4 regions of the Lentibacillus daqui genome follow, and region 4 is predicted to be linked to each of the others. Evidence: riboswitches for the same ligand, from Rfam matches in the RefSeq annotation. Region 4 holds a riboswitch; each other region holds the start of a gene.

Region 1 (3,141 bases), 570 kb from region 4:
TTACTTCCTGTATGACCTTCTGATTCATTTGCTGACCTCCTCGATTCGTGGTGCCCAATGATTTGTTGGACCACTGCCATGACCAATTGCAAACGAATGACCGATGGCAGCCGTTATATATTGCTTGGCGGCGTTGACAGCCTCTAAAAGCGGATTGCCTTTAGCTAATAACGCGGTAATTGCCGCTGAATAGGTACAACCGGTTCCATGGGTATCTTTTGTTTCAATGCGTTCAGATGAAAAACGGTGTATCTTGTTGCCATCGTGCAAAAAGTCGACAGCATCCCCCGCTAAATGACCGCCTTTAACAAGCGCGGCACCTGCTCCATACTTATTTACAATTTGTTCAGCGGCCTCTTTTAGATCATCCATGGTGCTAATCGATTGCCCTGTTAGATATTCTGCTTCCGGTACATTGGGTGTGACTAATGTAGCCAGAGAAAGCAGATTGTTGCGTAAATAGTCACGCGCCTCCTCGTCAATTAATGAATCACCACTTGTCGCGACCATGACCGGATCCATTACAAAAGGGACAGGAATATTTTCTATCTTGCCGGCGATACTTTTCATCATCGCGGTATTGGCAATCATTCCCGTTTTAAACGCTTGAAACGGGATATCTGAAATAACGGAATCCAGCTGTTCTTCAATCATGTCCGTTAAAATGTGCTGTACATCCTGAACCCCGGTTGTATTTTGGGCAACCACGGAAGTAATCACCGACATCCCATAGCATTTAAATTCCTGAAATGTTTTTAAATCGGCCTGAATGCCAGCACCGCCACTAGGATCAGTACCAGCAATAGTCAGTGCACAAGGTATTTGTCTCATTTGTCATCATCCTTTCGGGACAAGGGGCTCCCTTGTTCCAGTTTTTAAATGTTTGGCAGTACGTTTCGTTGTTTCAACCGAGCTGCAATAATCCAGCCTATCAACGCCCCAGCTCCACTGCTTACCAGGAATGACGGGAAGAAAAATAATGCACCAACTGAACTTCCCATCAAGAGGTTGGCAAACGGTACAGCAAACAAAGAGCCAATCATACCGGTTCCAATAAATTCACCAATTGCCGCCCAAATCTTTTTCCCGAACCGTCGATAAAGATAACCTGCCAGAAATGCGCCAATCATGCCGCCGGGAAACGCCAAAATGGAGCCAAGACCAAGCAAGTTACGAATCAGTCCGATCATGAAGGCGATCATAACAGCGGGGGCTGGGCCAAGTATGATGGCTGCCAGCACATTCACCGCATGCTGTACTGGATAGGCTTTAGCAACTCCTGCAGGAAACCAGAGAATTTGGGATCCAATTGTTCCAATGGCTACAAAAACAGCCATCGTTGTTAATAAACGTGTCCGGTTCATCCAATTCCTCCTTTCCATGTTTCCATGGCATATAAAAAAAGCTAGATCCTTATGATGGACCCAGCTTGCGTAGAGAAAAGTTTATCGTGATTTGTCACAACTACTTCCCTCCGCTGGTATTAGCCAGATCAGGTCCATAAGGGTCGGAAAGAAATGCAACTTTCCTCTCAGCCCGCATGCGGGGCACCCCTAGTAGTGTAAATACTATGAAATTTGCCTGTTGCAATAATCTTAACAGAGAAGGATTGGTTTGTCACTTATGAATCACGTTTTATAATGTGAAGAAAAATTGTAACTTCTACCTCTATCTTGCCTGGCGGTTGGAGGGAGTTAAAATATGTTGTTACATTAGATGTAAGCGCAGCCTTAAAACAAGTAAAGGCGCAAACCTGCATAAGCTTCATTTTAAGGTTAAAAACCTGTTGACACTCCAAAATCATGAGCGTATAATATCATCTTGTTATCAAATTGTTTAGTGATAAGATATTTTTTAGTGAGATAATATTTATATAAGGAGGGAAGTCATGAAGAAGGATGATTTCCTTGAGTTGGAGGGCATTTTCCGGAAAATCACGAAGAAAATCCCCGGAGAATGGAGAAAGCATACGAAATCGGCTTTCTCCAGAACAGAAGCACTTGTCCTTTATAAATTATATTATGAGGGACAACAACGTGCTTCTGAGCTAGCAATGGTTCTTTCCATCACTACTGGCGGCTTGACAGGTCTTACCGATAAGCTTGTTGAGGGCGGATATGTGGAAAGGAAACGGACGGAAGAAGATCGCCGGGTTGTTTACCTGTCCATTACCGATAGCGGAAAGGAAATGGTCAAGGCTATGAATGCTGCCCGAAAAGCATTTATTGAAAAATTGTTCAATGGGATATCAACGGAAGAGTTAAATCAGTTTAAGAACACAGCCGCAAAATTATTACGGAATTTTGAGGATGTGGAAAATCAATAACTTAGGGAATAGGAGATGAAAGAAAAGCATGACTGAAACAACTACAAGTAATGCAACGAATATAAAAAAAGGCCCCATTCTTGCGGTTATTATTCTTGGTGCGTTTGTATCGCTGTTGAATCAAACGTTAATGAATGTGGCCTTGCCTTCGATCATGGAGGACCTGGATATAGGGGAAAGCACTGCACAGTGGATTACGACCGGATTTATGCTGGTTAATGGTGTGCTGATCCCAATTACTGCATTTTTAATGGAGAAGTTTTCAACCAGACAGCTATTTATAACTGCAATTAGCTTATTTGCTGCAGGTACATTAATCTGTGCCATTTCACCAACTTTTATTATCTTAATGACTGGCCGCGTTATTCAGGCAGTTGGCGCAGGGATTATTATGCCACTATTAACAACGGTTGTATTGGCTTTGTTCCCGGTTGAAAAGCGTGGTGGTGCAATGGGGATTATTGGGATTGCCATTATTTTTGCACCAGCTGTAGGCCCAACACTGTCAGGGTTTGTAGTACAAAATTATTCATGGCGGTTATTGTTCTGGATTATATTTCCAATTGCTGTATTAACAATTATCTTCTCGGTTATTTTCTTAAAGAATGTAACCAAACAGACATTTCCAGACATCGACATCCTGGCAATTGTTCTCTCAACACTTGGTTTTGGCGGTATCCTGTACGGTTTCAGTACTGCAGGTACAAACGGCTGGACCAATGCATCGGTGATCATTGGATTGATTGTTGGCTTTGTCGGCCTTGCCTTGTTTATTTGGCGCGAATTGGTTATGGAAGTTCCAATGCTGGATTTCC
Region 2 (3,141 bases), 520 kb from region 4:
TCCGCACAACACTGAATGTATTCATTCTTTTCGAAATTTGAGTAATTACTGTTTATAAAATCCGACAAAAAAACAATCGCATATTCTAAATACTCTTTGGTTTCATCCACCAACAATTCCTCCAAGGCTTGTTCTGGAGATTCAATGTCCTGATGAAAAGTTCCAGCCAAAAATTGAAAAACTGGCTCTTCCTGTTTATTAGGGAGTAACATAAAACAACACACCCCTTTCAATTAGTATTGATTTGCTTAATTTGGATAACCAGTTAGAACAAAATTCCCTTCGCCATCCTTTTTCAAAACAATTCTAGCATTTGTCATATTTTTAACCGAATCGGAGCCTTTTTTATCTCCCTTCCTATCACCTCTGTTCCCTGATAGGTCAATACTAAAGTTGACTTGCTTTTTGGATTATCTAGCCAAGATTGAATAACTTCTTTATTGTTTGTATCGTTCAAAACATTATTAACAATTTTCTCAGCCGTAGCCCTATCTTTAAAGGTAGATGAACCAGTAATTTTCGGATTTTTATTTATCCTCTCTAATAGCTCTTTATCCGTTTTTCCAACATGTCTTTCAATCAAATGTCCACCTTTTATTTCATGTGCAGCCAATCCACCACCAGGTGCAAGGTTACTTTTATCCCCCGGTTTTACACTATCTACATTTTTATCAACCTTCCTGGTATCCTTAACCTTCTACCCACCTGCCGACAAAACGATGCAGTTATGTTCTCATGCGTTATATCTAATTTGCGACAGACCTATGATCACACTTTTTCAGCAGCCCGAGACAGTAAGGATTACCAAAAACAGCCACGAAACAACACGGAACTTGTCATTTTTATCATGAGTCCGATAATATATCAGCGATTTCGGGCTCCCTATCAGCGGTTCCGAGCTGCCTATAAGCGGTTTCGGGCGTTCTATCAGCGGTTTCAGGATTCCTATCAGCGGTTTTGAGCTTTCTATCAGCGATTCAGCCACGCCAAGAAACACGTGGTAAATTTCGGCCTGAACATCGTGTGATCAATTCTTCTACCCTAGCAAAACCGGCTCCAACCTCTCCCTTCTTCCACTTTCTCATATACTTGCCAAATAATCCATGTACATTTCTTCATCTAAATGCGTCCGCAATTGCTATACAAGCGGAATGTAGGCAACCATTCTTCTTTACTTACTAATTCTTTTACATTACCTGTTTTCAGCATACCGTTCTCCTTCTAGCATTGCTTTTACTTCCCATTATATCGCATGAAAGTTATCGAAACAGCAAAAATTTCAAATCCGCTTTACAATGTAACATTTTCCATTTACCATGGACTTATCGAAACAATATAACAAGTTCACTAGGGGAGCATTTCAAAGGCTGAGAAGAACTTTTTTTGTTCTAACCCTTGGCACCCGATCTGGGTAATACTGGCGTGGGGAAGTGGTCAATGTAGCATGGGTACATGTTATATACAAACAGACTGCCATCTCATTTGGGCAGTTTTTGTTTTATCGTTTGCTTTTTAGGGAGCACCAAAAACACGGAGGAGATTCGATTGCAAGATTCATGGGGATTTTTAGACACCGGAGTACACGATGCTGCAACAAATATGGCATTAGATGAATTGTTGCTTATTTGGCACAGTGAAGGAAAAATCCCGCCCATTTTACGTTTCTATCAATGGGCAAAACCAAGTTTATCTGTTGGCTATTTTCAGGATGTTCATAAAACGATTGATCCATCAGCATTGCAACAGTATAGGATACCAGTGGTTCGCCGGTTAACCGGTGGTAGTGCGGTACTGCACGATGATGAGTTAACCTACAGTCTTGTTATTGCGGAGAACAAATCATTTATCCCAGCATCTATCACGGAAGCTTACTATGTTCTATCCAAGGGTATCTTTGACGGGTATGCCAATTTAGGAATCACAGTCGATTATGCCAAACAAAGACATTCCATTCAAAACCGTTCTGCAGTGTGTTTTGAAAGACCGGCGTTATACGAGTTGCTGGCGGGTGGGAAGAAAATATCCGGCAATGCACAAACCCGGCAAAAAGGAGTATTGCTGCAGCATGGATCGATTCCACATTCCATGAACAAAACGATACTTTTCGATCTATTCCGTTTTCCAAGTGAGGAAATACGAGAAAGAAAAAGAGCAGCATTTGATACAAAAGCAACAACCATCCGTCAAGAAACAAACCGATCCATATCCATGAGCACTATGAAAGACGCGTTTAAACAAGGTTTTGAAACTGGAGTAGATATCAAACTATCTCCATTTGAATTAACCAATCAGCAATGGGAGGAAGTCTACCAGCTAGCTGCTGATAAATACAGCAATCATGATTGGAATTTCAAACATCATTCAAAGGAGCGTGTACTTAATGGCTAAACAGGAGGAATACATAAGAAAACCGGAATGGCTGAAAACAAAAATCAATACGAACCAATCTTACCGTGGATTAAAGAAACTCATGCGTGATAAACGATTAAATACCGTTTGCGAAGAAGCACGCTGTCCGAACATCCACGAATGCTGGAGTGAACGAAAAACGGCAACTTTTATGATTCTTGGTGACACTTGTACCCGCGGCTGCCGTTTTTGTGCAGTTAAAACTGGATTACCAAACGAACTGGATTGGGGAGAACCTACTCGTGTTGCGGAATCCGTATCGATTATGGGCTTAAAACATGTTGTTGTGACAGCAGTCGCTCGCGATGACCTAAATGATGGGGGCGCTGCGGTATTTGCGGAAACGGTAAGAGCCATCCGCCGTGAAAACCCTGGCTGCACGATTGAAGTGTTACCATCGGACATGAAAGGTGACTACGAAAGCCTGCATACTTTAATGGATAGTGAACCAGACATTTTTAACCATAACATTGAAACAGTACGCAGATTAACTAAACGCGTACGGGCAATTGCAAAATACGACCGTTCCTTACAATTGCTGGAACGGGTAAAAGAAATAGCACCAAATACACCAACCAAATCAAGTATTATGGTCGGTCTAGGCGAAGAAAAAGAAGAAATTTTACAAGCGATGGATGACTTATTGGCACACAACGTAGACATCATGACAATCGGTCAATATTTGCAACCAACAAAAAAACACTTAAGGGTTGAACGTTACTACCACCCGGA
Region 3 (3,141 bases), 120 kb from region 4:
TACAGCTGATTGGGAAACTCCCCAGATAATCTTGACATTATTCGGCGGGGTTAACGAACCATGTGTTGACTGCATCCCCAAAACAAACGTTGCTGAGTCTGCTGAAGTAATAAAAAACGAGCCAATTAGCAAAATAGCAAAAATGGAAAGGATGAATGATAATGGTAATTGATCGAACATATTAAACAATACAAGCTCTGTCGTGTATTGGGTCAAATCTACTCCGCTATTTTGTACATCACCTGCCGTTGTCCCAAATGCTGCAAACCATATTGAAGTAAATAATGTTGGAATCACCATGACGCCTAACAAAAATTGCCGAATGGTGCGCCCACGAGAGACACGGGCAATGAACATTCCAACAAAAGGCGCCCATGCAATCCACCATGCCCAAAAGAAAATGGTCCAGTTATTATGCCATTCCCGATTGTCCCCTGTAAGTGGAGCTGTGCGAAAGCTCATTTCCACAATATGTTGCATATACTTTCCAAACGTATCAGTAAACATATCCAGTATGAGCAATGTAGGGCCGACGATGATGACGATAACAAGTAAAAGAGCGGCAAGCACCATATTGGTATTGGATAAATATTTAATCCCTTTGCTCAAACCTGACCACGCTGAAGCAATAAAGAGAACCGTTACCACAGCAATGATGACAAACTGTGCGGTAAAACCAACATTTATACCAAATAAATGCGAAAGCCCTCCATTAATTTGCGCTGCCCCAAAACCAAGCGAGGTTGCTACACCGAATACAGTTGCAAATACGGATAGTACATCGATCAGCACACCAAGCGGACCGTTCATTTTTTCTCCAAATAACGGCTTTAATGTTGCTGAAATCAATCCTGGTTCTTCCTTACGAAATTGAAAAAAAGCCAATGACAGTGCCACAATACCATACATAGCCCAAATATGTACGCCCCAGTGGAAATAGCTATAGGCAAGCCCTTCCTTAAATGCTGCATCAGTACCTGGTTTCTCTGTGGCAGCATCAAGTGCATAGTTAAATAATGGCTCCGCTGCCCCGTAGAAAACAAGACCAATCCCCATACCAGCTGAAAACAACATAGCAATCCATGTTGGTGTTGAGAAATCGGGTCGTTCATGATCCTTGCCAAGGCGAATTTTGCCGTATGGACTAATGGCAATGATGATTGCAACGATGAGCATGACCGCCATCAACAGCATGTAATACCAACCGAATGTAGTAGCTACAAAATCCTTTATGTTGCCAGTTATTCGTTCAAATTGTGAAGGAAATGCCACACCAAATATCACGGCTAAGACGACTATTACCAATGTTATGTAAAAAACCCTTGTAACTTTCTTCATGAATCCCCCTGATAAAGTTTTGACATAGGATTAACAATAACAAAGACCAGCAAGCAATGCAATGGGACATGTGGAGGGTACATGAATCCTCAACAAATAAAAGGTCAGCACCAAAATCTATTATTGAAATTAATGAATAAAAAGAGTGCATGATTGACCGGCATGTGCTATGATGAGATTAAATAAAATGATAACGCAACCACAAGGGGAGCTTTAAAGCTGAGAGAGAACGTTATTGTTCGGACCCTTTGAACCTGTTAGTTAGCACTAGCGTAGGGATGTGGTGAGTAAATGCGGATGGTTCGCTGGATTTATGGCTGCCCGATAAAAATCCGTATATTTCACCAATGTCTCCCTTTTGGTTCGTTCTGAAGGAGGCATTTTTATATGCGAAAATTAAGTTTGCAAACACTGATAGAAGTGGCCATACTTGCGGCATTTGCGATGGTGCTGGATCTATTGCCATCATTGCGTTTTGGACCGTCGATTTCCATTTCTTTTGCGATGATCCCAATATTTATCGTTGCCTTTCGCTGGGGATTCGTAGCGGCCAGCCTATCTGGTTTTCTTTGGGGACTTCTACAAATTGCGCTTGGTCAGGCATGGATACTTACCCCTACCCAAGCATTTATTGAATATTTTATTGCTTTTGCTTGTATTGGATTTGCAGGGCTGTTTTATCACCAAGTCAAAGGGAACCTACAAAAGGGACACAAAGGACATGCTTTGTTATGGATGACGATTGCCATATTTGTTGGCGGGGCGACACGTTATTTTTGGCATTTTGTCGCTGGGGTTATCTTCTTTAAGAAGTATGCCATTGAGGCGGGGAAATCACCATTTATTTATTCGCTGGTTACCAATGGCATCACCTATATCGCTGTCTCAATCGCCTGTGCGGTTATTTTGGGATTGATCGTTTCAAAGGCAGGACAAATCATCACCTCGGCGAAACAAATAGGTCAGCAGCGAAGGGCAGGTTAATAAAAGGACAGTCCTCTACCATTTTAGGGGACTGTCCTTTATTCAATCCGGATTGTATTTTTCTATTTTGGATGGTATTGACGCCCTGTTCACGGTAGATTCCTCACGCTTTTTCTTTCCCATCGCCCGTGACCGCTCTTCTCTCGATAGATTCCTCCTATTTTTACTCTCCTATCTGCCGTGAGAATCTGTAGCTAATTATGATTTTGTATTTTGTTTATCTATATTGTATGTCATTTTTCATCATTTACCTGTTCGATTTGACATGGATGTTGTATACTGGAAGAGGAAATAAAATATTCGTGTAACAGACTCGGGTGTCTAGCGCAACTGTTCAAGAGGTTCGAATGAATTCTGGCTGATGTGCCTCTTTTTGAACACGGAATAATAGACTTAAAATGGAAGTTCGGTGTAAATCCGACGCGGTCCCGCCACTGTAAATGGTTGTTGCCTTTTAATCCACTGTACATAGGTTTGTATGGGAAGGGAAGGGCAACGGTAACCATGAGCCAGGACACTGCCTGATTCTGAAACACCATGAACCTACGCGGATAGGGAGGTGTGCAACTTGGCTGGATGGTACTGCTTTGTCAAAAATAAGTATCCATCTACTGTTAATGAGTAGCACCCCTTTTTAATAGGAGGTGTTTTTTTATTGCTTATCCATGGTTATGAGAGAAGACTGCTTTGTAGCGCTATTTTGTAAACACTAGGGGGGACAATACGATCATGAAAAAGATTTATTTGGTTTTATTCACTGCTATCTTATTTTTAGGAATTTTAGCCGGTTGTGGAAATTCAGATGATAACGCTGAAAAA
Region 4 (3,141 bases):
AGCAACAGCTTTAGGTATCCGGTTTTTTGCATCCAATTCCACATAAAGCTGTTGCCGCTGTAAATTGCTCCATTCTACATAATCACGGTCGACAATGGTTACTTTTCCTACACCCGCACGAACCAGCGATTCTGCATTTCCTGTGCCAAGCGCACCCGCACCTATGATAAGTACCTGTTTTCCCGCCATTTTTTGTTGGCCCTCTTCACCAATATACTTAAACAACGTCTGTCTGGAATAACGATCATTCATCCCTTCACCTGTCCCTTTTCGTTCGTATTTTGATCATGTTTTTGAGTAGGTATTGATTTTTCAGCCAATACTTATTCCCTCCATTGGACTGCTTGCTGTGGCGGTCCGTTTTTTCGGGATACGCCCAGCTTCATATCCTAAGCGACCAGCTTCCACTGCTTGCTTCATCGCTTTTGCCATTTTGACCGGATCTTTAGACGCTGAAACCGCCGTATTTAATAAAACAGCGTCTGCACCAAGTTCCATTGCATAAGCTGCATCGGCCGGGGAGCCGATTCCGGCATCAACAATCACAGGAACTTCTGTTTGCTCAATGATAAAACGCAAATTAACCGGGTTGATAATTCCCTGCCCCGAGCCAATTGGTGACGCCCCAGGCATAATCGCATGTGTGCCAAGCTCCTCCAACCTTTTGGCTAGTACCACATCATCGGAAGTATACGGTAAAACAATAAATCCTTCTTTTAGCAATTCTTCCGTTGCCTTTAATGTTTCCAGCGGATCTGGCAGCAATGTTTTATCACAACCAATGACCTCCACTTTGATCATGTCACATAGTCCCGATGCTCTTGCCAACTTGGCATGTCGTACGGCTTCTTTCGCTGACTTTGCACCAGCCGTATTCGGTAAAAGACTAAATTTCTCTACGTCCAGTTTTTCCAGGAAATTGGGCTGGTTTGGCTCATAAATATTCATCCGGCGAACGGTAAACGTTAAGATTTCTGCTTCCGATGCTTCAATCGCTGCTTTTTGAATATCAAAATTCGGATATTTTCCTGTACCCAATAATAATCTTGAATTAAATTGCTTATTTCCAATTGTTAGCAAGTCAACCGCCTCCTACAAATTGAACTAATTCTATTTTGTCTCCATCCGATAATTTTGCACTGTCATAGTCATGTTTTTCCAAAATATTTTCATTATGTTCGACAATAGTGACAGGATTCTTCACTTGGATATATGCGAGTAACTCAGTGATGGTTGCTACCGAAGACGGAATGGTAATCCGTTCACCATTTACTCGTAACTTCATAGGATCACCTCCTGCGTATGCATTGCTTTACGATAATTCATGACTGCGCGCACTGGATCATCTGCTTGGAAAACGCCTGACATAACGGCAATTCCATTCGCCCCGGCTGCCAACGTGTCATGTGTATTTTCAGGTGTGATTCCTCCGATGGCAATAACGGGAATGGTTACTTGCTGCGTGAGTTTTCGCAAGTTATTTAGTCCTCTCGGTGTCATTCCCTCTTTTGATCTCGTGCAATGAATATGTCCATATAGAAGATAATCAACCCCTTTCTTTTCTGCCTTGATTGCTTCGTCAAGCGAATGTATCGAACAACCGATTTTTAATGATGAAAAAGCCTGCATGACCAATGAAGCATCGATACTATGATGGGCAAGCTGAACACCATTTGCTCCTAAGATATGCGCAATGTCAACACGGTCATTAACAATAATTTTTTCGAGCGGCACACCGCGATCCGTTAAAGCTTCAATTACCCGGACTAGTTCGGCAGCTGTCCAACTTTTCTCCCGTAAATGAATCTTGTTAACACCTTTATGAATCATTGCCACTATTTGTACAAGTGTTTCAGCGGTTTGTTGACCCGTTGAGACGACATGTAATTCCTTAGTGGCGTTTATATCCTTTTTCCTTTTCCATGTTTTGTTGTATTCCATGAACACCTATCCTTTCAGCAAAACAAAAAACCACTTTCAAGATGACAGCGCATCGAGAAAGTGGTTGGATAATTATTTGAGAACACCTGAGATTGTTCATTATTTTGAACAACTATGGACAAATACAAGAAATGAAGAAATTTTACCAGCCTATGTTACATTCCTTGAACATCTATTGTTCCACATCACTTCCCTACGCTGATATTAATCAGTTCAGGTTCCAAGGGTCTTAAAGTCACACTTTAATCTCAGCCTTTTTGGAAGGCACCCCTAGCGGTTTTTTATTAAATTTTACCTTTGCTTGTATCATACCATGTGTGGAGGATTTGTCAATGAATTTTATATATTTTGTAAGTATGAATGGATGAACAAACTTTTTTCATATTTCATTCCTATTTTACGCTACGAAGCAATGTTTTGTTCTAGCGCATTTAGTCGTTTTTTATTCGTGGCAATGAAGTAGATAGCAATTGCCCAAATAATGACAGCAATGATCGATCCGATGTTAAATATGCCTTTTTCGGATGTCCACATGATCGAATAGCCGATCGAACCAATTAATAGGGAGTAATAGACAAATGGCAGTAGGGTCTTGCGAATGACATGCCCTTCTTTTCCGACTAAACCAACAACGGCTGCGGCTGCGACAACATTATGCACACAGACCATGTTACCGGCCGCTCCACCTACTGCCTGCAGTGCGACCATCCAGGTTGGATCTCCGCCGATTCGTTCACCAACGCCGTATTGGAACAAGGAAAACATCATATTACTGATCGTGTTACTTCCAGCGACAAATGCACCTAGCCCACCGATAAATGTTGCAAAAAATGGATATGCCGTTTGCGCCAGATTTGCGACACCGTCTGCAAGGACGATTGGCATTTCAGCGTAACCAGCCGCTCCACCATCCGAATTAAGGAATACTTGTACCATTGGAACGGTAAAAACAAGCGCGGAACCTGCGGCAAGCATTGTTTTCCCGGAATCCTTCCAAGCCTGTGCATATTCTTTTATTTTCATGCCATGAGCGTAGTACACATAAACAGATGCAACAATAAAAATAAAACCTGGAGAAAAGAGGATTTCCCAGCTGGACGTGATGTCTGTCCCAAAAATATTTGGAACCTCAATAGTTGCTGCTTTTAGCCAATCTCCCACGACAGTCATTCGGGAAAGCAGCAGCATCAATGCAATCAA

What was found. Region 4 has a riboswitch for thiamine pyrophosphate ahead of tenI (thiazole tautomerase TenI). Riboswitches for the same ligand answer to the same signal wherever they lie in the genome.
Region 1: linked by a shared signal. The riboswitch ahead of thiW (energy coupling factor transporter S component ThiW) and the one ahead of tenI (thiazole tautomerase TenI) in region 4 are both predicted to bind thiamine pyrophosphate.
Region 2: linked by a shared signal. The riboswitch ahead of O2S85_RS02115 (lipoate--protein ligase family protein) and the one ahead of tenI (thiazole tautomerase TenI) in region 4 are both predicted to bind thiamine pyrophosphate.
Region 3: linked by a shared signal. The riboswitch ahead of thiT (energy-coupled thiamine transporter ThiT) and the one ahead of tenI (thiazole tautomerase TenI) in region 4 are both predicted to bind thiamine pyrophosphate.

What each region holds. Positions count from the first base shown of each region.
Region 1 covers NZ_CP114176.1:344,833-347,973, forward strand. The annotation lists gene thiM (hydroxyethylthiazole kinase) at 1-28, opposite strand, end outside; gene thiD (bifunctional hydroxymethylpyrimidine kinase/phosphomethylpyrimidine kinase) at 25-831, opposite strand; gene thiW (energy coupling factor transporter S component ThiW) at 876-1,364, opposite strand; TPP riboswitch at 1,453-1,565, opposite strand; gene O2S85_RS01850 (MarR family winged helix-turn-helix transcriptional regulator) at 1,889-2,326, shown strand; gene O2S85_RS01855 (DHA2 family efflux MFS transporter permease subunit) at 2,355-3,141, shown strand, end outside.
Region 2 covers NZ_CP114176.1:396,542-399,682, reverse strand. The annotation lists gene O2S85_RS02125 (contact-dependent growth inhibition system immunity protein) at 1-212, opposite strand, end outside; gene O2S85_RS02120 (RNase A-like domain-containing protein) at 317-613, opposite strand; TPP riboswitch at 1,340-1,446, shown strand; gene O2S85_RS02115 (lipoate--protein ligase family protein) at 1,546-2,388, shown strand; gene lipA (lipoyl synthase) at 2,381-3,141, shown strand, end outside.
Region 3 covers NZ_CP114176.1:1,029,605-1,032,745, forward strand. The annotation lists gene O2S85_RS05275 (BCCT family transporter) at 1-1,338, opposite strand, end outside; TPP riboswitch at 1,533-1,634, shown strand; gene thiT (energy-coupled thiamine transporter ThiT) at 1,726-2,322, shown strand; cobalamin riboswitch at 2,667-2,861, shown strand; gene O2S85_RS05285 (ABC transporter substrate-binding protein) at 3,052-3,141, shown strand, end outside.
Region 4 covers NZ_CP114176.1:913,711-916,851, reverse strand. The annotation lists gene O2S85_RS04810 (thiazole biosynthesis adenylyltransferase ThiF) at 1-252, opposite strand, end outside; gene O2S85_RS04805 (thiazole synthase) at 313-1,080, opposite strand; gene thiS (sulfur carrier protein ThiS) at 1,082-1,285, opposite strand; gene tenI (thiazole tautomerase TenI) at 1,282-1,941, opposite strand; TPP riboswitch at 2,115-2,223, opposite strand; gene O2S85_RS04790 (L-lactate permease) at 2,344-3,141, opposite strand, start outside.